4 regions of the Pantoea sp. CFCC18179 genome follow, and region 3 is predicted to be linked to each of the others. Evidence: predicted binding sites of a transcription regulator. Region 3 holds the regulator's gene; each other region holds the start of a gene.
The links. Region 3 encodes PhoB, which activates phosphate uptake and scavenging genes when phosphate is short. Its sites were predicted from a motif close to CTGTCATAAAACTGNCNNAT; they were not measured.
Positions count from the first base shown of each region.

Region 1: the regulator PhoB is predicted to act here: its motif matches at 2,737-2,756, upstream of ugpB (sn-glycerol-3-phosphate ABC transporter substrate-binding protein UgpB).
Region 2: the regulator PhoB is predicted to act here: its motif matches at 2,786-2,805, upstream of phoA (alkaline phosphatase).
Region 4: the regulator PhoB is predicted to act here: its motif matches at 6,104-6,123, upstream of pstS (phosphate ABC transporter substrate-binding protein PstS).

Region 1 is NZ_JBNBPM010000004.1:51,636-59,209, forward strand. Features, by position in the region: gene ACPUC7_RS09795 (high-affinity branched-chain amino acid ABC transporter permease LivM) at 1-1,140, shown strand, start outside; gene livG (high-affinity branched-chain amino acid ABC transporter ATP-binding protein LivG) at 1,137-1,904, shown strand; gene livF (high-affinity branched-chain amino acid ABC transporter ATP-binding protein LivF) at 1,906-2,619, shown strand; gene ugpB (sn-glycerol-3-phosphate ABC transporter substrate-binding protein UgpB) at 2,841-4,157, shown strand; gene ugpA (sn-glycerol-3-phosphate ABC transporter permease UgpA) at 4,220-5,107, shown strand; gene ugpE (sn-glycerol-3-phosphate ABC transporter permease UgpE) at 5,104-5,949, shown strand; gene ACPUC7_RS09825 (sn-glycerol-3-phosphate import ATP-binding protein UgpC) at 5,950-7,023, shown strand; gene ugpQ (glycerophosphodiester phosphodiesterase) at 7,020-7,574, shown strand, end outside.
Region 2 is NZ_JBNBPM010000001.1:370,528-378,101, reverse strand. Features, by position in the region: gene ACPUC7_RS01810 (NupC/NupG family nucleoside CNT transporter) at 1-620, opposite strand, end outside; gene rihB (ribosylpyrimidine nucleosidase) at 732-1,664, opposite strand; gene yeiL (transcriptional regulator YeiL) at 1,798-2,487, shown strand; tRNA gene ACPUC7_RS01795 (tRNA-Ser) at 2,535-2,622, opposite strand; gene phoA (alkaline phosphatase) at 2,867-4,273, shown strand; gene gap (type I glyceraldehyde-3-phosphate dehydrogenase) at 4,338-5,348, opposite strand; gene ACPUC7_RS01780 (GlxA family transcriptional regulator) at 5,427-6,407, opposite strand; gene ACPUC7_RS01775 (acyl-CoA dehydrogenase family protein) at 6,570-7,574, opposite strand, start outside.
Region 3 is NZ_JBNBPM010000013.1:23,835-31,408, reverse strand. Features, by position in the region: gene ACPUC7_RS19730 (AAA family ATPase) at 1-2,536, opposite strand, end outside; gene sbcD (exonuclease subunit SbcD) at 2,533-3,738, opposite strand; gene phoB (phosphate response regulator transcription factor PhoB) at 3,936-4,625, shown strand; gene phoR (phosphate regulon sensor histidine kinase PhoR) at 4,640-5,950, shown strand; gene ACPUC7_RS19710 (PstS family phosphate ABC transporter substrate-binding protein) at 6,053-6,979, shown strand; gene ACPUC7_RS19705 (cobalamin-independent methionine synthase II family protein) at 7,147-7,574, shown strand, end outside.
Region 4 is NZ_JBNBPM010000007.1:237,755-245,328, forward strand. Features, by position in the region: gene yieH (6-phosphogluconate phosphatase) at 1-43, shown strand, start outside; gene ACPUC7_RS15420 (MFS transporter) at 126-1,364, opposite strand; gene phoU (phosphate signaling complex protein PhoU) at 1,484-2,218, opposite strand; gene pstB (phosphate ABC transporter ATP-binding protein PstB) at 2,233-3,006, opposite strand; gene pstA (phosphate ABC transporter permease PstA) at 3,050-3,937, opposite strand; gene pstC (phosphate ABC transporter permease PstC) at 3,934-4,896, opposite strand; gene pstS (phosphate ABC transporter substrate-binding protein PstS) at 4,985-6,028, opposite strand; gene glmS (glutamine--fructose-6-phosphate transaminase (isomerizing)) at 6,204-7,574, opposite strand, start outside.

The sequences.
Region 1 (7,574 bases), on a different contig from region 3:
TGGAACTGGATTTGGATTGGTTGCGCAGTGGTGTTTGTGTTCCAACTGCTACGCCCCTTGCTGCACGGCAAATTCAAACGCAGCGGCAAAGCGTTGGTGTTACCGGGCTTTGATGGCTCGACGCCAAAACAAAAACTGTTGATGGCGCTGGTGATTGCCGCGGCGGTAATTTGGCCGTTTCTGGTGTCGCGCGGCAGCGTGGATATCGCCACGCTGACGCTGATCTACGTGATGCTCGGTCTTGGCCTGAATGTGGTGGTGGGTTTATCCGGTTTGCTGGTGTTGGGTTACGGCGGCTTCTACGCCATCGGCGCGTACACCTTCGCCTTGCTCAATCACTATTACGGTTTTGGCTTCTGGGAAAGTTTGCCGCTGGCCGGTTTAGTGGCAGGTGCGTTTGGTTTGATGCTCGGTTTCCCGGTGCTGCGCTTGCGCGGTGATTATCTGGCGATTGTCACGCTCGGCTTCGGCGAAATCGTGCGTATTCTGCTGCTCAACAACACCGCGATTACCGGCGGCCCGAACGGCATCGCGCAGATTCCTAAACCGAGCCTGTTTGGCCTGGAGTTTGGTCGCCGTGTCAGCGAAGGCGGCTGGAGCACGTTCCACGATTTCTTTGGCCTGAAATACGATCCCAGCGACCGCGTGATTTTCCTCTATCTGGTGGCGCTGCTGCTGGTGGTATTGACACTGTTCGTTATCAACCGTTTGCTGCGCATGCCGCTCGGGCGCGCGTGGGAAGCGTTGCGCGAAGATGAAATCGCTTGCCGTTCACTCGGTCTTAGCCCAACACGCATCAAGCTGACTGCTTTCACCATCAGCGCCGTGTTCGCTGGTTTTGCTGGCACGTTGTTCGCGGCACGTCAGGGCTTTGTTAGCCCGGAATCCTTTACCTTCGTCGAATCGGCGTTTGTGTTGGCGATTGTGGTGCTGGGCGGCATGGGTTCACAGCTGGCGGTGATCCTCGCGGCGATTCTGCTGGTGGTGTCGCGCGAGCTGATGCGTGATCTGAACGAGTACAGCATGCTGGTGCTCGGCGGCTTGATGGTGCTGATGATGATCTGGCGTCCGCAAGGATTGCTACCGATGAAGCGTCCGCATCTGAAGATGAAAAGCAGTAAACAAGGAGAGCAGGCATGAGTCAGCCTTTATTAGCCGTTGAAGGCCTGATGATGCGCTTCGGCGGCCTGTTAGCCGTTAACAATGTGGCGCTTGAGCTGCATCCGCAGGAAATCGTTTCGTTGATCGGCCCGAACGGTGCCGGTAAAACCACCGTATTCAACTGCTTGACCGGTTTTTATAAGCCGACCGGCGGCACCATCAAGCTGCGCGATCAGCAGTTACAAGGGATGCCGGGCCAGAAGATTGCGCGCATGGGCATTGTGCGCACCTTCCAGCACGTGCGCCTGTTCCGTGAAATGACGGTGATTGAAAACCTGTTAGTCGCGCAGCATCAGCATCTGAAAAGTGGCGTGTTCTCCGGCTTATTCAAAACTCCGGCGTTCCGTCGCGGCGAGAGCGAAGCGTTGGATCGCGCCGCCACCTGGCTGGATCGTATCGGCTTACTGGATCTGGCTAACCGCCAGGCGGGCAATCTGGCATACGGTCAGCAGCGTCGGCTGGAAATTGCGCGTTGCATGGTGACGCGCCCGGAAATCCTGATGCTTGATGAACCGGCGGCCGGTCTCAACCCGCGTGAAACCCACGAACTGGATGAGCTGATCGCTGAACTGCGCGGCGAGCACAAGGTGTCAGTGCTGTTGATTGAACACGATATGAAGCTGGTGATGGGTATTTCTGACCGCATTTATGTGGTGAATCAGGGAACGCCGCTGGCCAACGGTACGCCGGAAGAAGTGCGTAACAACCCGGATGTGATCCGTGCTTATTTAGGTGAGGCGTAACATGGCAAACCCGATTTTAACCTTGCAAGGTGTCAACGCCCATTACGGCCCGATTCAGGCGCTGCACAACATCAATCTGCACATCAATCAGGGCGAAATCGTCACCCTGATTGGCGCTAACGGCGCGGGTAAAACCACGCTGCTCGGCACACTGTGCGGCGAACCGCGCGCCACCAGCGGCACCATCAATTTCGATGGTAAAGAGATCACCGACTGGCAAACGGCAAAAATCATGCGTGAAGCGATTGCGATTGTGCCGGAAGGCCGTCGGGTATTTTCGCGTATGACGGTGGAAGAGAACCTGGCGATGGGCGGCTTCTTCGCCACGCGCCAGCAGTATCTGGAGCGTATTGATCGCGTCTATCAACTGTTCTCACGTCTGGCGGAACGTAAAGCGCAGCGCGCGGGCACCATGTCCGGCGGTGAACAGCAGATGCTGGCGATTGGTCGCGCGCTGATGAGCCAGCCGCGTTTGTTGCTGCTGGATGAGCCGTCGCTGGGTTTAGCGCCAATAATTATTCAGCAAATTTTCGATACCATTGAGCAGCTGCGTAAAGAAGGCATGACCATTTTCCTCGTCGAGCAGAACGCCAACCAGGCGCTGAAGCTGGCGGATCGTGGCTACGTGCTGGAAAACGGCCACGTGGTATTGGAAGACAGCGGCGACGCGTTACTGTCCAATGAAGCAGTTCGCAGCGCTTACCTCGGCGCTTAAATCAGGTCAGCAAGAATGGCGACCCTACATGATTTCGTAGGGTCGCCATTTATAGTGACCCTTGTTTCCATCGTTCCAACATTAACTCAATTAATCTAATTCTCCCCTGTCACACCGCCGTCATAAACCTGTTATTAATCCGTCATTTCCTCGTGTCATGTTACTTCGCGAACAAAAAAATGCGCGATTTCGCGCGTACCTAACAGCACAGGAAAAACCTTATGTCCGCTTTTACGCTTCGTCCCCGCCTGATGAGTGTTTTGCTCGGTCTGGCGCTCAGCGGTAATGCGCTGGCTGCAACTGAGATCCCTTTCTGGCACTCAATGGAAGGCGAGTTAGGCAAAGAAGTTGATTCTCTGGCACAACGTTTTAACCAGGCTCACCCAGAATACAAAATCGTCCCGACTTACAAAGGCAACTACGAGCAGAGCTTAGCGGCGGGTATCGCTGCGGTGCGTTCAGGTAAAGCACCAGCCTTGCTGCAAGTGTATGAAGTCGGAACGGCAACCATGATGGCCTCGAAAGCTATCGTGCCAGTGAATGAAGTGTTTAAAGACGCTGGCGTACAGATGGATCCGAAGCAGTTCGTACCGGCTGTTGCCGGTTACTACAGCGACAGCAAAGGCCAGCTGATTTCTCAGCCGTTCAACAGCTCTACGCCGGTGCTGTACTACAACAAAGACGCCTTCAAAAAAGCCGGTCTGAACCCGGATCAGCCACCAAAAACCTGGCAGGAACTGGCGAAAGACGCCGACGCGCTGCGTAAAGCGGGCATGACCTGTGGTTACGCCAGCGGCTGGCAGGGTTGGATTCAGATCGAGAACTTCAGCGCCTGGCATGCATTGCCAGTTGCCACCGAAAACAACGGCTTTGACGGTACCGATGCGGTGCTGGAATTTAACAAGCCGGTGCAGGTGCGCCACATCCAGATGCTGGAAGACATGAACAAGAAGGGTGATTTCACCTACTTCGGTCGTAAAGATGAATCAACCGCCAAGTTCTATAACGGCGATTGCGGCATCACTACCGCCTCTTCAGGTTCACTGGCTGACATCAAACATTACGCCAAGTTTAACTTCGGCGTGGGCATGATGCCGTATGACGAAACCGTACCAAACGCACCGCAGAACGCCATCATTGGCGGCGCGAGCTTGTGGGTGATGAAAGGCAAAGATGCCAACACTTACAAAGGCGCGGCGGAGTTCATGAAGTTCCTGGCCCAGCCAGAAATCGCTGCTGAATGGCACCAGAAAACCGGTTATCTGCCAATCACCACCGCGGCGTATGAGCTGACCAAGCAACAGGGCTTCTATGACAAGAACCCAGGTGCGGACATCGCTACGCGTCAGATGCTGAACAAAGATCCGCTGCCATTCACCAAAGGCATGCGTCTGGGCAACATGCCACAGATTCGTACCATCGTGGACGAAGAGCTGGAAGGCGTGTGGACGGGCAAACAGTCACCACAAGCCGCGCTGGATAACAGCGTAAAACGCGGTAACGAACTGCTGCGCCGTTTCGAGCAGCAAGTGAAGTAATGCCGTCATCTCGGGGCTGACTTAAGCGTCAGTCCCGATTTTTTCCCTTTGTCGAGCCTGCTATGTCCTCATCACGCCCCGTGTTCCGCTCCCGTCTTTTGCCCTATTTACTGGTGCTGCCGCAGCTGGTGATTACCGCCATTTTCTTCTTATGGCCAGCTGGTGAAGCGCTGTGGTATTCACTGCAAAGTATTGATCCTTTTGGTATCTCCAGCACCTTTGTCGGTCTGGCGAACTTCAAACGTCTGTTCAGCGACGATTATTATCTGGCGTCCTTCTGGACCACCATTGAATTCAGTGCACTGGTGACGGTATGCGGCATGACCTTTTCTCTGCTGCTGGCGGCGCTGGTGGATTACGTTATCCGTCTGCGAAAACTCTATCAAACCTTGCTGCTGCTGCCGTACGCGGTGGCGCCGGTGGTGGCGGCGGTATTGTGGATGTTCCTGTTTAATCCTGGCCTCGGTTTGTTCAGCCATCTGCTGAATCAAATGGGCTACAACTGGAACTACGCGCAAAACAGCGGCCAGGCGATGTTCCTGATTGTATTGGCGTCGATCTGGCAGCAAATGAGCTACAACTTCCTGTTCTTCTTCGCCGCATTGCAGTCGATCCCTAAATCGCTGGTGGAAGCGGCGGCGATCGATGGCGCCGGTCCGGTGCGCCGTTTCTTCAACTTGTCGTTGCCGCTGATTACGCCGGTGAGCTTTTTCCTACTGGTGGTCAACCTGGTGTATGCCTTCTTCGATACCTTCCCGGTGATCGATGCCGCAACCGGCGGCGGTCCGGTGCAGGCGACCACCACGCTTATCTACAAAATCTATCGCGAAGGCTTTACCGGCCTCGATCTCTCGGCGTCCGCTGCGCAGTCAGTGGTGCTGATGTTGCTGGTGATTGGCCTGACTATTCTGCAATTCCGCTTTGTCGAGCGTAAGGTGCAATACCAATGATTGAGAATCGACGCGGGCTGGATATCTTCAGCCATACCTTGCTGGTGCTCGGCGTACTGACCATCTTGTTCCCGCTCTACATCGCCTTGGTGGCAGCAACGCTGGATAACGACGCGGTGTATCAAGTGCCGATGACGTTGGTGCCGGGTACGCATCTGTGGGAGAACATTGCGCGCATCTGGACGCATGGCGTCAACGGTAATGGCCCGGCATTTGGCATGATGATGTTCAACAGTTTGCTGATGGCGTTGGGCATCACCATTGGAAAAATTACCGTCTCGATGCTTTCAGCGTTTGCGCTGGTGTGGTTCCGCTTCCCGCTGCGTTCACTGTTCTTCTGGCTGATTTTCATCACCTTAATGCTGCCGGTTGAAGTGCGTATTTTCCCGACGGTGGAAGTGATCTCGACGCTGAATATGCTCGACAGCTACAGCGGACTGACGCTGCCGCTGATGGCTTCCGCCACCGCCACGTTCCTGTTCCGCCAGTTCTTTATGTCACTGCCAGATGAATTGATTGAGGCGGCGCGTATTGATGGCGCCAGCCCGATGCGCTTCTTCTGGGACATCGTGTTACCGCTGTCGAAAACCAATCTCGCCGCGCTGTTTGTGATCACCTTTATCTATGGCTGGAACCAATATCTGTGGCCATTGCTGATCATCAACGATCCGGGTCTCAGCACCGCGGTTGCCGGGGTGAAAAGTATGATCAACACCAGCGGCGGGCCAACGCAGTGGAATGAAGTGATGGCGGCAATGTTATTAACCCTGATTCCACCAGTGGTGGTGGTCCTCGTGATGCAACGTGCGTTTGTGCGTGGCCTGGTGGAGAGTGATAAATAAATGGCAGGCGTAACCCTACAGACCGTCACCAAATCGTATGACGGCAAAAATCAGATCATTCAGCCACTGAATATCACCATCAACGATGGCGAATTTATGGTGATGGTTGGCCCCTCCGGCTGCGGCAAATCCACGCTGCTGCGCATGGTCGCTGGCCTCGAACGCGTGACGTCTGGCGATATCTATATTGACGACAAACGCGTCACCAACCTCGAACCGAAAGATCGCGGCATCGCGATGGTGTTCCAGAACTACGCGCTCTATCCACATATGACGGTCGGCGAAAACATGGCCTACGGCCTGAAGATTCGCGGCATGGGTAAAGTGCAGATTGACCAACGCGTGATGGAAGCGGCACGCAGCCTCGAGCTGGATCATCTGCTGCATCGCCGTCCGCGTGAGTTGTCAGGTGGACAGCGCCAGCGTGTGGCGATGGGGCGCGCTATCGTACGCGAACCGGCGGTATTCCTGTTCGATGAGCCGTTATCCAACCTGGATGCGCGCCTGCGCGTACAAATGCGTCTTGAGCTGCAACAGCTGCATCGCCGCCTGAAAACTACCAGCATTTACGTCACCCACGATCAGGTGGAAGCGATGACGCTGGCGCAGCGCGTGATGGTGATGAACAAAGGTGTGGTTGAGCAGGTTGGCACGCCGGTGGAAGTGTATGAGCGTCCGGCCAGCCAATTCGTGGCTTCCTTTATCGGTGCGCCAGCGATGAACCTGTTGCCGGGCAACATCAACAGCGACGGCACGCGCTTTACGCTTGATGCGCTGAACAGCTTGCTGCTGGGCGAGAGCAAAGCGAAGTGGGCCAATCGCCCGCTGACGCTCGGCATCCGTCCGGAACACATTCAGCTGAGCAGTCGCGATGCCGGTGGCATTCCGTTGGTGGTCGAAACGCTCGAGATGCTCGGCGCCGATAACCTCGCGCACGGTCGTATTGGCAACGCGCGCATGGTGGTGCGTTTGCCGCACAGTGAACGTCCGCCAGCGGGCAGCACCTTGTGGCTACATCTGCCGGCAGATGCGTTACACTTCTTCGATTCAACCCATGGAAAGCGTCTGGAATGAGTCAACACAACTGGCCTTATCCGCACATCGTCGCGCATCGCGGCGGCGGCAAACTGGCACCGGAAAATACCCTCGCGGCGATTGATGTCGGCGCGCAGTACGGTCATACCATGATCGAGTTTGATGCCAAGCTGTCGGAAGATAAGCAAATCTTCCTGCTGCACGATGACACGCTGGATCGTACCAGCAACGGTTGGGGCGTGGCGGGGGATTTGTCGTGGCACAAACTTTCGCAGCTGGATGCGGGCAGTTGGTACAGCCGTGATTATGAAGGCGAGCCGCTGGCGCTGCTGAGCGAAGTGGCCGAACGTTGTCGCCAGCATCACATGATGGCGAACATCGAGATCAAACCGACCACCGGTTTGGACGTGGTTACCGGACGCAACGTGGCGCTGGCGGCACGCGAGATGTGGCAAGGGCAAACCGCGCCGCTGCTTTCATCGTTCTCGTATGAAGCATTAGAAGCCGCCATGCAAGCGGTGCCAGAACTGCCGCGCGGCTTGTTGCTGGACGAATGGCATGATGATTGGCAAGCGCTAACCTCGGCGCTG
Region 2 (7,574 bases), on a different contig from region 3:
AACGAGGCTGCCAACAAATAATCAATCGGTACGCCCAACCCGGCATAGCCAATCATTGTCGAGCCAGCAATGGACGCCATCCCGCTACAAATCGCAGTAAATAACTCATTGCGATTGAGCCGATGAATAAATGGCTTAACGATGGCGGGGATTTCATTCTGACCCAGAAAAATAGTGGTGACGGCAACAAATGACTCAATCTTGCTAATGCCCAGTGCTTTTTGGAAAAGGGTGCCAAGAACACCAATCAGCAACTTCATAATCCCGATGTAATACAGCAAGCTGACTAATGCCGTGATGAAAATAATGGCGGGTAAGACATGAAAAGCAAAAACAAATCCGGCTCCGTTAAAGATTCTGTCCATATCAGGCCCGGCTAATGCACCAAAGATAAATGCGCTTCCTGCATCACTGTAGTTCATTATTTTATGGATGCCTAAAGCGACTTTTTCTGCCAGCCATTTTCCTGGCGGCAAGTAGAGTATTGCTCCACCAATAATCGTTTGTAGCAACAGTGCGGCGCTCACCGTTCTCAAACTTATATTTCGTTTATTTACAGATAATATAAAAGCAATTGTCAGTAATACCACCATACCTAAAAAACTTCTCATTATATCCATAATGATCTTCTCGTTATATTACGTTTTGGTATGCCTGATAGCGATGCAGGCATGCATTAAAGCTTTCGCTCTGCTGCATGCCCGGTAAATAGAGAGAGTTTATGAGAAAGATTATTTGTACATGTGTACACACTCTTCGACTAAATCCCAGAACCAATCGGTATCGATGGTGATGCCGACTTTTGCATTGGCGGGTTTGCCTAATACACCTAATTCATCGCAAACCGTTCGGCCATAGCAGGGTCCTGAATTTACATCAATCTCAACATACATATCCTGGGTTTTAATGCCTTCAGGATTGATTAGATATCCAATGCAGGTCGCATCATGCACTGGTCCTCCGGCTAAGCCATAATTTTCAAACTGGGTTTTGAGCGTAAAATTCATAATGTCACTGAAAAGTTGTCCGGCTGGGCCGCCGGCTTTTTCCATGCGGGCAATAACGTCTTTGGTACATACGGTCTGATTGGTTAAATCAAGTCCCATCATGACCAAAGGTGCGCCTGAGCTAAACACCACGCGGGCTGCTTCAGGATCGGCATAGATATTAAATTCGGCTGAAGGTGTGAAGTTTCCCGTGCCATAGGCGCCGCCCATCAGGACGATCTCCTTTATTTTCGGGATGATTGCTGGTTGCATGCGCATGGCGACGGCAATATTGGTTAATGGAGCGGTAGGCACCAGCGTGATATCTCCCTCGCTGGCCATCAACGTATCAATAATGTATTGAATCGCGTGAGTGCTCTCGGCTTGACGGGTTAATGGCCCAAAGACCGGGCCATCGAGTCCGGTTTCGCCATGAATATTGTCGGCGACGATCTGCTGGCGCATGATTGGCAACGGCATACCCGCATAGATGGGAACATCAATGTCTAAATGCTGACAGACATTCAAACCGTTCACTACGGTTTTTTCTAACGTTTGATTACCCGCGACAATGGTTATTCCGAGTAAATTAATTGCCGGATGTTTAGCTGCCATCATAATTGCAATAGCATCATCATGACCCGGATCACAATCCAGAATAATTTTTCTTTGTGCCATTTCTCACTTCCTCTTTCAGGGGGCGAATCAGATTTGTTTTTTAAAAGTGTGATGACAGTGCTACGTCGACGCTTTAACCCTAACAGCGAAAATCGTAAGTTAAATATGAGAAATCTCATGCTGGGAAACGATTATGAAAGAAATCCACAATGAAATTCTTAAGCATAACTTAATAGAAAAGTCGGGTTATTCGGCAAAATTTTCTATGGATGTGATGCAAGAGACGCGATTATTTCACGTCATTGCGGGTGATTACATTGTGAAAGAGGGCGAGCCACCGACATATTTATTTTATTTGGCGCGGGGGCGGGCGAAACTTTATGCGACATTGGCAAACGGCAAAGTATCGTTGATTGATTTTTTTGGCGCAAACTGTTTTATTGGTGAACTCGAATTGATTGATAAAGATCATCAATCACGTGCGGTTCAGGCAATTGAAGAGTGCTGGTGTTTGGCCTTGCCGGTGAAATTACTCCGCGCACAACTATTAAATGATGCACTGTTTTTACGTCATATTTGCATCAGCTTAACCCATAAGAATTATCGAAACATTGTCTCTTTAATTCGAAACCAATCCTTCTCCTTGGTAAACCGCTTGGCGGCGTTTATTTTATTGACACAAAACAACAATGTATACCATGAAAAGCATACGCAGGTTGCGGAATATATGGGTGTGTCCTATCGCCACCTTTTATATGTGATTGCACAACTCACTCAGGAAGGATTGTTAGTAAAAGGGAAGTCTGGTTATGTTATCAACAATAAAAAAGCACTGATGGATTTGGCGCGTGAGATGGAACCCGAGAGCGTTAACCCGGTTTAACGGGCAAAAAAAAGCCTGAACTTTCGTTCAGGCTCTTCTTTAGAATGTGGCGGTGAGAGGGGGATTCGAACCCCCGATACGTTGCCGTATACACACTTTCCAGGCGTGCTCCTTCAGCCACTCGGACACCTCACCACATTTTTTTGCCAACCGCGCTGGGTCAACGGGGCGCTACTATAGGGAGATCGCTGAAAAGGGTCAAGTGCTATTTTCTCCTTTTGATCTATTCGCTTAAGCTCTGAGCGCATTGCCTTTCGCCTGCTCACAATGGTTATTCTGTCATCAAATTATTCGCCGACTGTCACAAAAACGTCACCGCACTGTCGCAGACTTGTCCACGGAAACATTTGGTTATATCTATGGATAAGGATGCTTATAAATGAAACACATACCTCTTTTTACGGTTACGCTCCTGGCTTCACTGATCGCGACATCAGCAGGTGCGGAAGATGCACAATATTCTCGCGCCGCTAGCGGCGATATCACTGAACATGGCGGCGCACGCCGTTTGACCGGCGACCAAACCGCAGCCCTGAAAGCTTCATTAATCAACACCACGGCCAAGAACGTGATTCTGCTGATTGGCGATGGCATGGGTGATTCGGAAATCACTGCGGCGCGTAATCAGGCGCGTGGAGCGGGCGGCTTCTTCCCCGGCCTCGATGCGTTGCCACTGACCGGCCAATACACTCACTATTCGCTCGACAAGAAAACCCACAAACCTAACTACGTGACGGATTCCGCTGCGTCGGCGACCGCGTGGGCTACCGGCACCAAATCGTATAATGGGGCGATTGGTGTGGATGTGAACGGCAAAGATCAAACCACGATTCTCGAACTGGCGAAAGCGGCAGGCAAAGCCACCGGTAACGTCTCCACTGCCGAGTTGCAAGATGCCACGCCAGCGGCATTAGTCGCGCACGTCACTTCTCGTAAATGTTATGGCCCAGAGAAAACCAGCGAATTGTGTCCGGGCAATGCGCTGGAGCAGGGCGGTAAAGGCTCGATTAGCGAACAGCTGCTGAAAACCCGCGCGGACGTCACCTTGGGCGGCGGCGCGAAATCCTTTGGTGAAACCGCCAAAGCCGGCGAATATCAGGGCAAAACCTTGCGCGAGCAAGCACAGGCGCTGGGTTATCAGTGGGTTGATAATCTTGATGGCATGAACGCTATTAAAACCGCCGATCAAACTAAGCCGGTGCTTGGTCTGTTTGCCGACGGCAATATGCCGGTGCGCTGGCTGGGGCCGAAAGCCAGTTATCACGGCAACATTGATAAGCCGGTTGTCACGTGCGAAGCGAATAAAGATCGCCCGGCTTCGGTGCCAACGCTGGCGCAGATGACCAAAAAAGCCATCAATCTGCTGAGCAGCAATGACAAAGGTTTCTTCTTGCAGGTAGAAGGCGCGTCGATTGATAAGCAGGATCACGCGGCTAATCCGTGCGGCCAGATTGGCGAAACGGTTGATCTGGATGAAGCGGTGCAGGAAGCGCTGGCGTTTGCGCGTGAGCATGGCGACACCTTAGTGGTCGTCACTGCTGACCACGCGCATAGCAGCCAGATCATTGAGAATGGCACTAAAGCGCCCGGTTTGACTCAGGCGGTGAACACCAAAGATGGTGCGGTGATGACCATCAGTTACGGCAATTCAGAAGAGGATTCGCAAGGCCACACCGGCACGCAGGTGCGTATCGCAGCGTATGGCCCGCATGCGGCGAATGTGGTGGGATTGACCGATCAGACCGATCTGTTCTTCACGCTGAAGGATGCGATGGGGCTGAAATAAAAAGCGGTCACCCTAAATGGCGACCCTACAAACAAAGAGCGCATATCCATGCGCTCTTTCTATTTTACAAACCGCGTTTCGCCATCAGGCGCGCGAGATCAACCAGACGATTGGAGAAGCCCCACTCGTTGTCATACCAGGCGAGGATTTTTACCAGATTGCCGCCAATCACCAGCGTTGAAAGCCCATCAATAATTGATGAACGCGCATCGCCCTGATAATCGCTGGAAACCAGCGGTTCATCGCTGTAACCCAAAATGCCTTTCAATGGACCTTCCGCGGCCGCTGCTTTGAACGCGTCATTCACCTCTTCGGCGGTCACGTCACGTTTCAGCGTAACGGTTAAATCGACAATTGATACCACCGGAACCGGTACGCGCAGCGAATAGCCGGTCAAACGCCCATCCAGTTCTGGAATCACCCGGCCCAGCGCCTTCGCCGCGCCGCTAGAGTAAGGCACAATCGACAGTGCCGCTGCTCGCGCGCCGCGCAGATCTTTCTCAGGCTGATCGTGCAGTACCTGGCTGTTGGTATAAGCATGCGTGGTGTTCATCAAGCCGTGCTCGATACCAAAAGCCTGATGCAACACCGCCGCCGCTGGGGCTAATCCATTGGTAGTGCAACTGCCATTACTCACCACAAAGTGCTGCTGCGGATCGTAACGTTGATCGTTAACGCCCAGCACAATCGTCAGATCATCATTTTTACCCGGCGCGGAGATGATCACGCGTTTCGCGCCGCCTGAGGTGATATGCACCGCCGCTTTGTCGCGTTCGGTAAAGAAGCCGGTGGCTTCAATCACGATATCAACGCCAACATCGGCCCAGCGAATATTGGCCGGATCGCGCTCGCTAAACACACGCACCGCTTTGCCATCAATACGCAATTCGCCTTCTCCGGCTTCAACTTCTGCGGGTAATCGGCCGAGCAGCGAATCGTGTTTAAGTAAATGGGCGAGGGTTTTGCTGTCGGTGAGGTCGTTGATGGCAACGATTTCAATATCATCGCTACCGAGTGCTGCGCGGAACACGTTACGTCCGATACGGCCAAAGCCGTTAATGCCGATCTTAGTCATGGTTGACTCCTTATCCGAAGAGGTTGGAGTCACTCTAAGCCGATGATGGATTGGCGTAAACGCCAAAAAAGGATCACTTTACGCCAATTTTTTGCAGTGAAAGCGTTGGCGATATTCGCCTGGCGTGAGATGCAACTGGCGCTCAAAGCTGCGGCGCAAATTGATGCTGCTGCCAAAACCGGTCACTTGTGCGATGCGTTCCAGCGTGTCGTGGCTCTGCTCAAGACGTTCACGCGCGGCGGCTAAACGTGCTTCCGCCACATAGCGCGCAGGCGGCACGCCGGTTTGGCGCGTGAACACGCGGGTGAAATTGCGTGGGCTCATCGCCACGCGGTCGGCCAGTTTTTCCACGGCCAAATCGTCGGCGAGATTTTCACGGATCCAGCTTTGTAATTCACTTATTGGCCCAGCATCACTCGTGGCTTGCAGCTGGAAACGACTGAACTGCATCTGACCGCCAGGACGACGCAAATACATCACCATATCCTGCGCAATATCGCGCGCCACGCTAAAGCCAAAATCTTCTTCAACCAGTGCCAACGTTAGGTCAAAACCGGAGCTGACGCCGCCGGAGGTCCAGATTGCACCGTCCTGAATGTATAACGGACCGCCTTCGACGCGGATGCGTGGATAACTTGATTGCAGGTTTTCGAGCAGCCGCCAATGCGTGGTGGCGCGACGACCATCCAGCAAACCCGCTTCGGCCAGCAACATCGCTGCGCCGCATACCGACACCACGCGTCGCGCTTGCGGAGCGGCCAGCTTGATGAAATCGATCACCATGTTGCCTTCTTCCATGCTGTCGCCGCGTCCGGTAATCATGATGGTGTCCCACGCAGCGCGCGGATCAAGTTCCGCCAGCTTAAAATCGGCTAACAGATTGAGGCCGGATTGGCCGTGGATTACCTGATGCGATTGGGTGGTGGCGAGGCTGACGCGATAGCGTTGTTGATCGATGCCAACCGGCAAGTGCAGATTGGCACGCATCAGGATATCGGCGATGCCCGCCGCTTCGAACAGCATGCCGCCGTCGGGCACAATGATTAAAATGGTTTTCATGGCGTGATAAAGACATTTTGACGAAATAAGCCAGAGTGTCTCATGGCGTCAATATCATGCACAATCCGTAGCGGTGCGATTTATCGCGTTCAGTTGCTTTTAAAAGGTCAACACAACGCAATAAATTGCGCCGCTACGGGATAGTGCGGCCATCCATATCGTTTACACAGAGGATTTATCTGCCACACCAATGCGCCACTGTTCTGGCGGCAATGTGCCATTAACCGCGAAATCACCGACGATGCGATCTTTATAAATACGCGGATTGTGTGAAGAAAGGGTGCGAACATTGCGCCAGAAGCGGTCCAGCGCCAGTGGTTTCAGCGTGGCCGACGCGCCCAGCGCATCAAACAGCGTCGAACTGGCATTGAGCAATAGGTCGCTCACCACATTCAGCGCTTGCGACACTTCCAGCTCGGCGATCGCCACCGCATCATCTTCTAACGCTTTATCGCCACTAAAATGGGCATCATATGCGCGCTGAACTGCACTGGAAGCGTGCAGCACAATCGCACCGCTGCTATAAGCCGCGCCGCGTAAACGTCCGACCACCTGCAAAATCTGCGCATCCTGCGCGGCTCGCGGTGCGTTGCCGTTGCTGTAGGTGCGCGTGCGTGATGCGACCTGTTGCGCCACTTCACCGCTTTGTGCGCGGCCAATGCCGGCCAGCGTCGCCAGGTGAATCAACTGATAGAACGCCGGTGAATAGCGGAAATGCACCTCTTCATTGAGATCATCGGCGGCGATGGCAACGTTGTCGAAAATGGCGGTGCCACTCGCGGTAAGGGTTTGACCGAAGCCATTCCAGTCATCCAATACCGTCACGCCCGCCGCGCTGCGAGCCACCGTCACGGAGATGCCTTTGCCATTTTCGTCCGTGATGCCAATGTCAATCCAATTGGAATAGAGCGAACCGGTGGTGTAAAACTTGCGACCGTTAAGCCGCCAATTGTCGCCCTGACGCTCAATGCGCGTGGAGAATTCGGACTGGCGTGCATCGCCGGTTTCGCTCCACGCAGGTCCAACGATTTCGCCGCGTCCAAGGCGCGTCAGCCACTTATCACGGAACGGGCTGCTACCGCTGTTCAAGACGTTTTCCACGAAGCCTAAATGTCCGCGAATCGATTGCACTAGATTGGAATCCGCCTCGCCGAGTTCAATCAGCAG
Region 3 (7,574 bases):
CCAGCCGCTGCTGTTCACGCTGCTGCTGCTGCTGCAGGCTGTTGCGCTCGCTCTCGGCTTTCGCCAATTGCGGCTGCAACTCGGCGAGTAACCGTTCACTCTCCTGCCATTTGCGCCAGCGCTGCTGCAAGTGGTTGAGCCAGCTTTCGCGCGCCTCCGCTGCCGGTAGATCAAGCTGATGCTGCGCCAACTGCTGTTGCAACAGCTGCGTTTGCTGCTGCTGAGCGTTGCGTTCGCTGGTTTCGCGTTGGCTGAGTTGATCCAACGCTTGCTGGCTGCTGGCGATCTGCTGCTGTGCCAGCTGCTGCTGGTTTTGCTGTTGCTGCCATTGCTGCTGCTGTTGCAAATGCGCATCGCGGGTTTGCTGTACCAAACGTGCCGCATTGTCACGCGCTTGAAGTTGTTGCTGCTGCGCGTGTTCTTCAGCATCCAGGCGCTGCTGCCACTGCGCAAATGCCTCTTGTTGTTCCAGCGTGCAGGTAAGTGCCAGCTCACCGCACAGCGTTTGCCATTGCGCATGGGTGGTGGCGATCTGCTGATCGTAATCGCTGATTTCCTGCTGCAAACTTTGCTGCTGTTGCAGGGATAATTTTTGCTGTTCGCGTTTAGCGGTTCCCAACTCATGAAGTCTTGCCACAAGTAATTCTTGCTCTGATTTGCGGCGAAGATTTTCGCTAGGTTCCAATGCTTGATACTGTTCAATTGCTGGGTGCTGGCATGAACCGCAAAGTGGACAAGGTTGATCCTGTTGAAGTTTGGCTCGAGCACTAGCCAGATCTGCAATGGTGCTTTCCAGCTCGCAAATCTTAGTTATATCTTCAAAGGTTTGTTTTTCACGCTTGTATTCATCACGCAGCGCCTGAAGCGCCAATTCTTCGGCCTGATGCTGTTGCTGCAACTGCGTCAGCTTTTGCTGGCGCTGCAATTTCTGCGGCTGCAAGCTGCGCCATTGTGCGGCTAACAACGTGAGTTGCTGACGCGCAGCGCGTTGCGCTCGATGCTGCGCCAGGGCGGCACGCAACTGTTCGCTGCTGATTTCAGCCTCAAGCGAAGTCAGTGCTTGCTCCGCTTGTAAGCGTTGCTGTGCAGCCTGCGCTTCAGCCTGCTGCAACGGTTGTGCCGCTTGTTCACGCTGCGCGTATGCCTGTTGATGCTGCTCCAGCTGGCTGCGCTGTTGTTGCTGCTGTTGCTGCAACTGCGTCAACGTTTGTTCACGCTCATCCAGCCGGGCGATGTCGGCCTGCCAGCGGCTTAATTCGCCTCCCCAAACAGCCGCGGCGGCTTCTTCACGGCGCAGGGTTTGTTGCTGCTCCACTTGCTGCTGTAAACGTTCACTTACCTGCTGTTGCTGGCTGAGCGCGGTTTGCTGAGTTTGCAGCGCCGCTTGTTGCTGCGTGTGTTGGCGTTGCTGCTCGCCTAATTGCTGTGCGCTGCTGCTGATGCGTTGATCGAGCGGAATCACCTGTTCGGTCAGCAAGGTTTCCAGCTGCTGCTGTTGCTGCAACACTTGCTCACGCGCCTGTTGCGCCGCTTGATAGTGACTTTCGCCCTGTTGCAACGCGGCTTGAGCTTGCTGCTGCTGGCTGATTAATTGCTGCGACTGCCGCTCCAGCGCCTGCCGATCCTGCTGCAATTGCTCGCGTTGCTGTAACTTTTCGCGCAGTTTTTCCGCTGGCTCGGCGCGTGCTAAACGCTGACGATCGCCCTCGGCCTGTTGCCACGCCTGCTGAGCATGTTCTAGCGTTTGCTGCGCCTGCTGTTGTTCCTGTGCCAACTGCTGCGATTGCGCCAGCCAGTGTTGCTGCGCCTGCGCCTCGTTTAATTGCTCACTCAGGATTTTCTCCTGCGCGCCGAGTTCCGCCAGCTGCTGCGTTAACTCGGCACGGCGCGCTTCATCCAGCAGCGACATGCCGCCCGCACGCGCGCGCAGCGTATCCAACTCGCTGCGTGCCGTACGCCAGCGCTCGTAAATCTGCACCGAGATTTGTCCGTAGATTTCCGTGCCGGTCAACTCTTCCAGCAGTTCGGCGCGTTCGCCGGGCTTGGCGTTGAGGAAGGCGGCAAACTGGCCTTGCGACAGCATCATTGAACGGGTGAAGCGGGCGAAATCCAGTCCGGACAAGGTTTCGATGGCTTTCAGCTTGTCGCCGACTTTATCGGCAACGATTTGATTATCCGCCACGCGCGCCAGCTCAACGCGCGGTGCCTGCAACTTGCCGTCGGCTTGTCCACGTGCACGGTTCTGGCTCCAGAAGGCGCGCCATGCTTCGCCTTTTACCTCAAATTCCACTTCAGCTAAGCATTCGGCGGTATCACGGGTGATCAGCTCATTCTGGGTTTGCGACAGCACGCCAAGGCGCGGCGTTTGGTGATACAGCGCCAGGCAAATCGCATCCAGCAAGGTGGTTTTCCCTGCGCCCGTTGCGCCGGTAATGGCAAACAGGCCGTTGCTGGCAAAAGGTTCGCGGCGGAAGTCGATAAACCATTCGCCGCGCAGCGCGTTAAGGTTTTTAAAGCGTAAGGTCAAAATTTTCATGCAGATGGATTCTCCAGCGCGGCAAGCTGCGTGCGGAACAGTTGCGTCAATTGCTCGGCCTGTTCGGCATCCAGCTGTTCTTCTTGCGCCAGTCGACGGGCAAACACTTCTTCGACTTTCAATTCGCTCAACGTTTCATTATCCAGCCGCTCCAGACTGCGGCTGCGCTGTTCGCGGCTGCGGCGCACCAGCAGCACTTCAACCGGCAAGTGCTCGGTTAACGCTTCGATACGACGCTGTAAATCGCTGAGGTATTCCTGCGTGGTGATCTCAATATCCAACCAGGTCAGCGGCGCGTTTTCATCGGCGGTGAACTGCGCCAACTGATGTTCGATCTCGGCCATCGAACCTTTCAGCATTTGCATTGGCTGAAATGGCGGAATGATTAATGGCGTCACATCATCTAACTGCGCACTGAATTCCAGCAGGAATACGCTTTTGTCGCGTCCCAGCTCATCAAAACTCAGTGGAATCGGCGAACCGCTGTAACGAATATGATCGCTGTTGGCGATGCGTTGCGCGCGGTGAATATGGCCGAGCGCGATATAATCGGCCGGCGGAAACGCCTGCGCCGGGAAGGCATCCAGCGTGCCAATATAGATGTCGCGCACCGAATCACTTTTGGTCACGCCGACCGTGGTGAGATGCCCGGTGGCGATGATCGGCAATGCATTGTTTTGCGCCTGCGCGGCGGCGAAGCATTGTTGGTAATGCTGCTCGATGGCTTCCAGCAGCGAAATTTGCTTCTCGCGCCCCGATTGTCCGGCCTGGCTGCGCAGGATATCGCGCGGACGCAGATAAGGAATGGCGCACAGCAGCGCGCCCGGCGTGCCATCGCGTTGCTTCAACGTTAATACCTGATGTTCACCGTGCGGCGTCGCGCTGGTGATCACTTGAGTATTCAGGCACGCCAGCAGTTCGCGTGATTCATTCAGCGTGGCAACCGAATCGTGATTGCCCGCCAGCACCACCAATTGGCAGCCGCTGGGCTGCAACGCCACCACAAAACGGTTAAACATTTCGCGTGCGTAACTTGGCGGCGAGCCGGTATCAAACAGATCGCCGGCGATGATCAGCGCATCCACCTGATGCTGCACAATCTGGTCCTGTAGCCAGTCAAGAAACGCTTGATGTTCTGGCGCGCGACTTTTGCTGTAAAAGAACTGTCCGAGATGCCAGTCCGCGGTGTGAATGATGCGCATGAATGCTCCGTGCAAGCTTAAGCGAGGGCGAATTATAACCGCTTCAGATCAATAAGAAAAAAAGCAGATTTATGTTGTCACATTTCAGTTTCTTATCTATTTATCTAGGGGCGGTGTTTTCATAAAAGTGTCATAAAACTGACGCATAATGGCGCCGCAAATCCCAGTGACAGATGGTCACACTAGCAGGAGTTACAATGGCTAAGCGCATTTTGGTTGTGGAAGACGAAGCTCCCATCCGTGAAATGTTATGTTTCGTGCTGGAACAGAATGATTACCAGCCTATTGAGGCGGAAGATTATGACAGCGCGATTGGTAAGCTGATCGAACCTTGGCCTGATTTGATTCTGCTGGACTGGATGTTACCCGGCGGCAGCGGTATTCAATTCATTAAACATTTGAAACGCGAAGCCATGACGCGTGAAATCCCGGTGATGATGCTGACGGCGCGCGGTGAAGAAGAAGATCGCGTACGCGGTCTGGAAGTGGGCGCGGATGATTACATCACCAAGCCATTCTCACCGAAAGAGTTGATGGCACGTATCAAAGCGGTAATGCGCCGTATTTCACCGATGGCGGTGGAAGAGGTGATTGAAATGCAGGGCTTAAGTCTGGATCCTTCTTCGCACCGCGTGATGTCGGAAAGCACGCCGCTGGAAATGGGGCCGACCGAATATAAATTGCTGCACTTCTTTATGACGCATCCAGAACGTGTGTATAGCCGCGAGCAGCTGCTGAACCACGTTTGGGGCACCAATGTGTATGTCGAAGATCGCACCGTGGATGTGCATATTCGTCGTTTGCGTAAAGCGCTGGAACTCACCGGCCACGATCGTATGGTACAAACCGTGCGCGGAACAGGGTATCGTTTCTCTGCCCGCTACTAAACGGAGTTTTTACCGTGCTGGAACGACTCTCCTGGAAGAGATTGTTGATCGAGCTGGCGCTGGTGTGTTTGCCTGCGCTGGTGCTTGGTCTGTTGTTCGGTTATCTGCCGTGGCTGCTGCTGATTGCAGTATCCGGCGTGATGTTTTGGCACTTCAAAAACCTGATGCGTCTGTCGCACTGGCTGTGGGTCGATCGCTCGATGACGCCGCCCGCCGGACGCGGCAGCTGGGAACCGCTGTTTTACGGCTTGTATCAAATGCAGTTGCGCAACCGTCGTCGTCGTCGCGAGTTGGGCAATCTGATCAAACGTTTCCGCAGCGGCGCAGAATCGTTGCCCGATGCGGTGGTGCTGACCACCGAAGAGGGCACCATCTTTTGGTGTAACGGTTTGGCACAGCAGCATCTGGGTTTACGCTGGCCGGAAGATAACGGCCAGAACATTCTCAATTTGCTGCGCTATCCCGAATTCTCCCGCTATATTCGCCAGCGCGATTTCGACAAGCCGCTGACGCAGATCCTCAATAATCAGCATCATATGGAATTCCGCGTGATGCCATACAGCGAAGGGCAATGGTTGATGGTGGCGCGTGATGTCACCCAGATGCACCAGCTGGAAGGTGCACGTCGTAACTTCTTCGCCAACGTCAGTCATGAGCTGCGCACGCCGTTAACCGTGCTGCAAGGCTATTTGGAAATGATGGACGATTCGGTGATGAACGAGCGCACGCGGGCCAAGGCGTTGCACACCATGCAAGAGCAAACGCGGCGCATGGACAGCCTGGTGAAACAGTTGCTCACCTTGTCGCGCATTGAAGCCGCGCCAGCCATCGATTTGAAAGAAACTGTCGATGTGCCGACCATGCTGCTGCTGTTGCAGCGTGAAGCGGAAACGCTCAGTCAGGGACGCCATTCGATTCATTTCCACACCGATCCGCACCTTAAAGTGTTCGGCAATGACGAACAGTTACACAGCGCGATTTCCAATCTGGTGTACAACGCGGTGAACCACACGCCAGAAGGCACGCGGCTGGATATCAGTTGGCTGCGCACCAAGCAGGGCGCGGAGTTCAAAGTGTGCGATAACGGGCCGGGCATCAGTGAGGAGCATATTCCGCGCCTCACTGAACGTTTCTATCGCGTGGATAAAGCGCGTTCGCGCGCCACCGGCGGCAGCGGTTTGGGATTGGCGATCGTTAAGCATGCGTTGAGCCATCACAACGCGCGGCTGGAAATCACCAGCGTGCCGCATCAGGAAACCTGTTTCAGTTTTCTTCTGCCGCCACGGTTGATTGTGGCTAACGCAATTCAAGCAAGCATTAATTAAGGCTTGCACGACGTAGCGGCGCAATTTATTGCGCGAAAAATCGCGCCGCTACAGAATAGGCGTCATGTTTTTGATTCGCTTAATTGAATTGCGGGACGTCTGATGAAATCGCTGTTGCTCTCTTTTTTACTGTTCTGCTCATTTCAGTCTTACAGCCAACAAACCATGCTGACCGGCAATTTAAGCAGCGTGGGATCGGATACCTTGGGTTATCTGATGACCTTGTGGGGCGAGGATTTCAGTCGCCAGTCGCCGGGCGTTAACGTGCAGGTGCAGGCGGCGGGTTCTTCCACTGCACCAACCGCGCTGGCCGCCGGTGCTGCGCAACTGGGTGCGATGAGCCGCCCAATGCAGATAGATGAACGCCAACTGTTTATCGCGCGTTACGGCTATCCGCCACTGGCGGTGCCGGTGGCGATGGATGCGCTGGTGGTGGTGGTCAATCAAGACAATCCACTGCCGCGCATCGCTCCACAGCAACTCGATGCTCTATTCTCAATCACCCGTTTGTGTGGCGCGCAACAGGTGCCGCAACGCTGGGGCGATCTCGGCTTAAGCGATAGCCGCTGGGCGACGCGCAGCATTCAGCGTTTTGGCCGCAATTCCGCCTCGGGAACCTGGGGTTTCTTCAAGCAACAGGCGCTGTGTAAAGGCGATTTTCGTGCTGATGTAGCCGAATTTCCTGGTTCCGCCGCCGTGGTGCAAGCGGTGGCGGCGACGCCAAATAGCATCGGCTACGCCAGTTTTGGTTTCCACCTCAGCGGCGTGAAAATGCTGCCGGTGGTGACGGCGGCAGGCGACAGCGTGATGCCCGACGCCGAATCGATCCGCAGCGGCCGCTATCCGTGGTCGCGCCCGCTCTATATCTACGTCAATAAAGCGCCCGGCAAACCCTTGCCGCCGTTGGTGGATGCGTTTCTACAGCAGGTGCTGTCAGCGCAAGGTCAGCGCCGGGTGAGTGAAGCCGGTTATTTGCCGTTGTCTGAAACTCAGATGGCGCAGGCACGCGCGGCCATTGAGGCAAATTGAACCACGCGCATCCGATCATGAATTTCTTTCATGTGAGCTGAATTTTCTTCTATTGCTGAAAAGACGACAGCATGGCACTCTCCTTGGACATATAGCCATCTAGATGGCTAAAAATAACCAAGCGAAATTATACCCTGTGGTAATTACACCCAGGATGAGGAGTGACGATGCCAGCTCAACCCCCGTTCCGTGCCGATACCGTCGGCAGTTTTCTGCGTCCCGCCGCCATTAAACAGGCGCGTGAGCAGTTCGCCAAAGGTGAAATCAACGCCGAGCAACTGCGTCAGGTGGAAGACCGTGAAATCCGCCATGTGGTAGAACATCAGCGTGCCAACGGCCTGCAAATTGTTACCGACGGCGAATTCCGTCGCGCTTGGTGGCACTTCGACTTCTTCGGCGATTTGCTCGGCGTGGAGCTGTTTGAAGCGGAGCAGGGGATTCAATTCAATGGCGTGCAGACCAAAGCGCACGGCGTGAAAGTCACCGGCAAAGTGGCGTTCAATCCAAATCACCCGATGCTCGATCACTTCCGTTTCCTGCAAAGCGTGGCGGGCGATGCGGTGGCGAAGATGACCATTCCAAGTCCTAGCGTGCT
Region 4 (7,574 bases), on a different contig from region 3:
GCCGGAGTTATGGCGGGCGCGCGGCTGGGATTTGGTTAAGTAGTAAGGTGCGCGCTGTCCCTCATCCCAACCTTCTCCCGCACGCGGGAGAAGGGGCCGATCCAGCTCGGACGTAACAACATCAATTAACCAATCGCACCCAGCGAATCTTCGTTGCTCTGCTTCTTCGGCAGCAGGAACAGCGTCGCAACGATATCCAGCAGGTAAATCAGCGCCAGCAGCGTGATCGCTGCGGTGAACGAAATGTTGGTCGCCAGCAATCCAATCACTAACGGGCCAAATCCGCCCACGCCGCGCCCTAAGTTGAACAACACGTTCTGTGCCGTGGCGCGTGCTTGTGGCGGGAAGGTGTCAGAAATCAGCGCGCCGTAGCCGCCAATCATGCCATTGACGAACATGCCCATGATCGCGCCGGTGAACAGCATCACGGTAGGATCGCGCAGCTGTGCATACACCACCACCATCGCCACCGCGCCAAACTGATACAGCAGGAAGATTTTCCAGCGCGCGAAGCGATCGGCCAACACGCCAAACAGCCAGATGCCGAATGTCATGCCGACCACCGTTACCGCGGTCCACAAGCCTGATTTAGTCAGACTGAAGCCGAAGTTGGATGACAGATAGCTCGGCATCCAAATCATCAAACCGTAGTAACCGAAGTTCTGCACCGAGCAAAGAATCAAAATGCCCAGGCTGGCTTTGCTGGTGGCGCGATCGGCAAACAGCATTTTCAGGCGTGCGGTGAAGGAGAGATGCGGGGTTTTATCAACGTGGCGGGTAAACTCTTCCGGCTCACCCATGCTGCGACGAATCACAAATGACACCAGCGCGGGCAGCAAACCAACCAGGAACATGCCGCGCCAGCCAATCACGCTGAGCAGCGGTGGGGTGATAAAGGCCGCCAGCAGCACACCTAACTGCCAGCCGATCCCCACCCACGCCGAGGCGCGGTTACGCTTCTCTTTCGGCCAGGCTTCGGCGATCAGCGCCATGCCAATGCCGAACTCGCCGCCTAAACCTACGCCCGCCAGCGTGCGATACGCCAACAGATCCCAATAACCTTGCGCCACCGCGCACAAACCGGTGAACACCGAGAACATCAAAATGGTGACGGTCAGAATGCGGATGCGGCCATAGCGATCGCTGAGGTGACCAAATACGATGCCGCCAATCACCGCGCCGATCAGCGTCCAGGTGACCAATGAACCGGCTTGAGAAGGATCGAGCGCTAAGGAGACGCTGATCGCCGGCAGCATAAAGCCGAGAATCAGCAGATCAAATCCGTCCATCGCGTAGCCGCTGATGGCAGCAACCATGGCTTTCGCGGGCGTTATGGCTTGTTTTTTGGGTATTGGGGAAGACATGTAACAGCACCTGGCAGAAAAAAGTGTGCCAAGTATAAAGAGAGGGTCGCGCGGAGAACAGGCAGAATTTGAACAGACTGCCTGTTAACCTCAGCGGCAACAGGCAGTCAAAGCGTCAATCAAGAGGGTTTATTGCTACCGTCGTCGCCCGACAACAGTTCATCCAACTTGTCGCCGCCCACATGACGGAAATCCTGACCTTTTACGAAATAGAAGATAATTTCGCAGATGTTCTGGCAGCGATCGCCGATACGCTCAATGGCGCGTGCGCAGAACAGCGCAGTCAACACGCTTGGAATGGTGCGCGGATCTTCCATCATATAGGTCATCAACTGACGCACGATGCCTTCGTACTCTTTATCTACCTTCTTGTCTTCACGGTAGATTTTGATGGCTTCGTTAAGATCCATGCGCGCAAACGCATCCAGCACGTCATGCAGCATTTGTACGGTGTGATGACCCAGCGCTTCAAGGCTTACCAGCAGCGGCAAATGCTGTTGGCTGAACTTCTCCAGTGCGGTGCGGCTGATTTTCTCGGCCACGTCACCAATACGTTCCAGCTCAGAGATGGTCTTGATGATCGCCATCACCAGGCGCAAGTCGCTAGCGGTTGGCTGGCGCTTGGCGATAATGCGCACGCAGGCTTCATCAATCTCCACTTCCATCATGTTGACCTTCTGATCGCCATCAATGACGTGACGCGCCAGTTCACCATCCTGATTGTGCATCGCAGTGATGGCGTCCATCAGCTGCTTCTCAACCATGCCGCCCATGATCATCACTTGGGTGCGAATGTGCTCCAGCTCCGCATTAAACTGACCGGAGATGTGTTTGTTCAGATTTAAATTATCCATGTGCGTCTCCTGAATCAGCCGTAACGACCGGTGATGTAATCTTCGGTCTGCTTCTGTGCGGGCTTAGTGAACAACGTATCGGTATCGCTGAACTCAATCAGTTCGCCCAGATACATGAAAGCGGTGTGATCGGAACAACGTGCAGCCTGTTGCATGTTGTGCGTCACGATAACCACGGTGTAATCCTGCTTCAGCTCGGTGATCAGCTCTTCGATACGACCGGTGGAGATCGGGTCGAGTGCTGAACACGGCTCATCCAGCAACAACACTTCCGGGCGAATGGCGATGCCGCGCGCGATGCACAAACGCTGCTGCTGGCCGCCAGAAAGACTGTAACCGCTCTGATGCAGCTTGTCTTTGGTTTCATTCCACAGCGCGGCTTTGGTCAGCGCCCACTGCACGCGCTCGTCCATATCGGCACGCGACAGCTTCTCAAACAGGCGCACACCAAACGCGATGTTGTCGTAAATCGACATCGGGAATGGCGTTGGCTTCTGGAATACCATGCCAACGCGAGCACGCAGCAGGGCGATGTCCTGATGCGATGCCAGAATGTTGTCGCCATCCAGCAGGATGTCACCTTCTGCACGCTGCTCAGGATAGAGCGAGTACATCTTGTTGAAGGTACGCAACAAAGTGGATTTACCGCAGCCTGATGGCCCGATAAACGCCGTTACCTGGTTTTTAGTGATATCCAGGTTGATGTTTTTTAGCGCGTGAAACTTACCGTAATAGAAGTTCAGATTACGGACCTGAATTTTACCGGCTGTTGAAGTCACGTTACTCATTCTCGTCTCTCATGTGCAGCGCCGCCGAAGCCGCGCCGGGAAATTAATGTTTGCTCTTGGCGAAAATCACACGCGCAACAATGTTCAGCAACAGCACGCACAGCGTAATAATCAGCACCCCCGCCCAAGCCAGACTTTGCCACTCGGCAAATGGACTCATGGCGAACTTAAAGATGGTGACCGGCAAGTTGGCGATTGGCTGCATCATGTCGGTGCTCCAGAACTGGTTCGACAGCGCAGTAAACAGCAGCGGAGCGGTTTCACCGGCGATACGCGCAACGGCCAACAGCACACCGGTGATGATGCCGGATACCGATGCTTTCAGCGTAATCGCTGAAATCATCTTCCACTTCGGTGTACCCAGCGCGTAAGCCGCTTCACGCATGCTGTCTGGTACCAGACGCAGCATGTTTTCAGAGGTACGAATCACAATCGGGATTTGCAACAGCGCCAACGCTACCACGCCCGCCCAACCGGAGAAGTGCTGCATCTGCGAGACCACGATGGTGTAGACGAACAAGCCCACCACAATCGATGGTGCTGACAGCAGAATGTCATTGATGAAGCGAATCACTTCCGCCAGCCAGTGTTTACGGCCATATTCGGCGAGGTAAATACCGGCCATGATGCCCAATGGCGTTCCGATGATCGTTGACCAGAAAATCAGTAAGCCGCTGCCGACCAGGGCGTTAGCTAAACCACCGCCCGCAGTATTTGGCGGCGGCGTCGATTCGGTGAACAGCGACCAGCTTAAACCATCAACCCCGCGCGTTACGGTGGTGAACAGAATCCACACCAACCAGAACAGGCCGAACGCCATGGTCATCAGCGATAACGTCAGAGCGATTTTGTTTTTAGTACTGCGCCACGCCTGCATTTTGCGGCGGGAGGCTTCCAGCTCAGCGCGAGCCTGAACTTCAATAGCGGTCATGAACGGGCTCCTTCACTCTTCGCCAGGCGCAGGATCATCAATTTAGAGATCGCCAGCACGATAAAGGTAATCACGAACAGAATCAGACCCAGCTCCATCAGCGCAGCAACGTGCACGCCAGATTCCGCTTCGGCGAATTCGTTGGCCAGTGCAGAGGTAATACTGTTGCCCGGCATAAACAGCGATGCGCTATCGAGTTGGTAAGTGTTACCGATGATAAAGGTCACGGCCATGGTTTCACCCAACGCACGACCTAAGCCCAGCATCACGCCGCCGATCACGCCGTTTTTGGTGAACGGCAGCACGATGCGCCAGATCACTTCCCACGTGGTGCAACCGATGCCGTAAGCGGACTCTTTCATCATCACCGGCGTCTGCTCAAACACATCACGCATTACCGAAGCGATATATGGAATGATCATGATGGCGAGGATCACGCCCGCAGCAAGAATACCGATACCAAAGGCCGGGCCAGAGAACAGCGTGCCGACAATCGGGATATTCGCTAACACATCGCCAACCGGCGTCTGGAAGTATTGGGCAAACAGCGGAGCAAAGATGAACAAGCCCCACATGCCGTACACAATACTGGGAATTGCCGCCAGCAATTCAATCGCGGTGCCCAGTGGACGGCGCAGCCAGCTCGGTGAAAGTTCAGTCAGGAACAGCGCAATGCCGAAGCTCACCGGCACAGCGATGATCAGCGCAATAATTGAGGTTACGAGGGTGCCGTAAATCGGAACCAGCGCACCAAATTGTTCGTTCGGCGCATCCCAAGTTTTATTCCACAAGAAGGAAAAACCAAATTTTTGGATGCTTGGCCAGGAGGAGAAAATCAGGGAGACGATAATGCCGCCCATCAACAACAACACGATAAGCGCGGATAGCTTGACCAACGCGCCGAAAATCATGTCGCCTTGTTTACCGGGGGCTTTGAACGTCGGCTTAGTGGCAGCCATAGAATTCTCTGTTCTCAGGAGGATGTCAGGGCGGCAATGATGCCGCCCATTGGGTTGGCCAGCCGTGTTGGCTGGCCGGGTCGTTCAATTACTTGTACAGCGCTTTACCGGAGCTATCTTTGATGTTCGCTTTCCAGGCTGCACGAATCTGGTCAGCTACGCTCTGTGGCAGAGCGGCGTAATCCAGAGCCATTGCAGTTTTGCTGCCGCCTTTGTAAGCCCAATCGAAGAACTTCAGCACTTCGCTACCTTTCGCTGCATCAGCTTGCTCTTTGTAAACAAGGATGAAGGTGGTAGAAGTGATTGGCCATGCATTGTTGCCTTTCTGGAAGGTCAGATCCTGAGCAAAAGATTTGCTCCAGTCTGCGCCTTTCGCGGCATTAGCAAAGCTGGTTTCGCTTGGAGAAACAGATTTGCCATCAGCATCCATCAGGTTGGTGTAGGTCAGGTTGTTCTGCTTGGCGTATGCATATTCAACATAACCGATTGAACCTGGCAGACGCTGTACGAATGCAGCTACGCCGTCGTTACCTTTACCGCCCAGACCGGTTGGCCAGTTAACGGTGTTACCTTTACCGATTTTGCTGTTCCACTCTTCGTTCACTTTCGCCAGGTAGCTGGTGAAGACGAATGAAGTACCGGAACCGTCAGCGCGGCGAACCACGTTGATGTTGGTGTCTGGCAGTTTCACGCCTGGGTTCAGTTTAGTGATCGCCGGGTCGTTCCACTTTTTGATGGTACCCAGGTAGATGTCACCTACGGTTTTGCCGTCGAGTGTCAATTCACCTGATTTCACGCCTGGGATGTTAACAGCCAGTACCACACCACCGATTACGGTAGGGAACTGGAACAGACCGTTTTTCTCCAGATCTTCATCTTTCATTGGCGCATCTGACGCACCGAAATCGACGGTTTTAGCGATGATTTGCTTCACGCCGCCTGAAGAACCAATACCCTGATAGTTGATTTTGCTACCGGTGGCTTGCTGGTACTCTGCTGCCCACTTGGCATAAACCGGTGCCGGGAATGTACCGCCCGCACCAGTCAGATCGGTTGCTGCAAAAGCAGATACCGCGCTTACTGCGAAGGTGGCGGCAAGGATTCGGGCTACGGTGCTACGCATCAGTGTCATGTTCCCTCCAGGGGATTTAAAAAATCAGGCTCAATGCCATTTTAGTAGGAGTCAGTGATTGCTGCTGGAGGGAAAATAGGACAGTTTGATGACAGTCAAATGTACGAAATATTACATTTATATGACAGCGTACAGAAATGAAGCGGGCTCATTGCGAGCCCACTCTTTTAGCAGTTTATTCAACGGTTACCGATTTTGCCAGGTTACGCGGCTGGTCAACATCTGTACCTTTGATGAGTGCCACATGATACGAGAGCAATTGCAGCGGCACGGTGTAGAAAATTGGCGCGATCACTTCTTCTACATGCGGCAATGAGATGATTTTCATGCCATCGCTGTCGCTGAAACCGGCATCCTGATCGGCAAACACGTACAGCAATCCGCCGCGCGCGCGCACTTCTTCGATATTGGATTTCAACTTCTCCAGCAGTTCATTGTTAGGCGCGACCACAATCACCGGCATATCGGCGTCGATCAACGCCAGCGGGCCATGCTTCAGCTCGCCTGCCGCATAGGCTTCGGCATGAATGTAGGAGATCTCTTTCAGCTTCAGCGCGCCTTCCATCGCAATCGGATACTGATCGCCACGGCCGAGGAACAATGCATGATGCTTGTCGGAGAAACCTTCCGCCAGGTTTTCGATCACTTTATCCTGCGCCAGCATCTGCTCAATACGGCTTGGCAGCGCCTGTAACGCATGCACGATTTCGTGCTCGGTTTCCGGCTTCATGCCATGCAGACGACCCAATTTCGCCACCAGCATCAGCAACACGGTTAACTGCGTGGTAAAGGCTTTGGTCGAAGCCACACCGATTTCGGTGCCCGCTTTGGTCATCAACGCCAAATCAGATTCACGCACCAGCGATGATCCGGCCACGTTACAAATTGCCAGCGAACCGAGATAACTCAGCTCTTTCGACAAACGTAGCGCCGCCAGCGTATCGGCGGTTTCACCAGACTGTGACAAGGTGATCAACAGGCTATTTTTACGTACTGCCGATTTGCGATAGCGGAATTCAGACGCGATTTCGACATCGCAAGGCAAGTTCGCCAGCGACTCAAACCAGTAGCGCGACACCATACCAGAGTTGTAAGAGGTGCCGCAGGCGATGATCTGAATATGTTCAACCTGGCTCAGCAGCTTCTCCGCATCCGGGCCCAGTTCGCTGAGATCGACTTCGCCATGATTAAAACGTCCGGTTAAGGTGTTTTTAATCGCGTTCGGCTGCTCGTAGATCTCTTTCTGCATGTAATGGCGATAGATGCCTTTGTCGCCCGCATCATATTGCGCGGTGGATTCGATTTCAGCGCGCTTAACAGTCTTGCCATCGCGATCGATGATGGTGATTTCGCGGCGGGTGATTTCGGCAATATCGCCCTCTTCCAGATAGACGAAGCGACGTGTGACCGGCAGCAACGCCAGTTGATCGGAGGCAATAAAGTTTTCACCCACGCCACGACCAATCACCAGCGGGCTGCCTGAACGTGCCGCCACCAGCAGCGACGGATCGCGGCTGTCCATGATCACCATGCCGTACGCGCCACG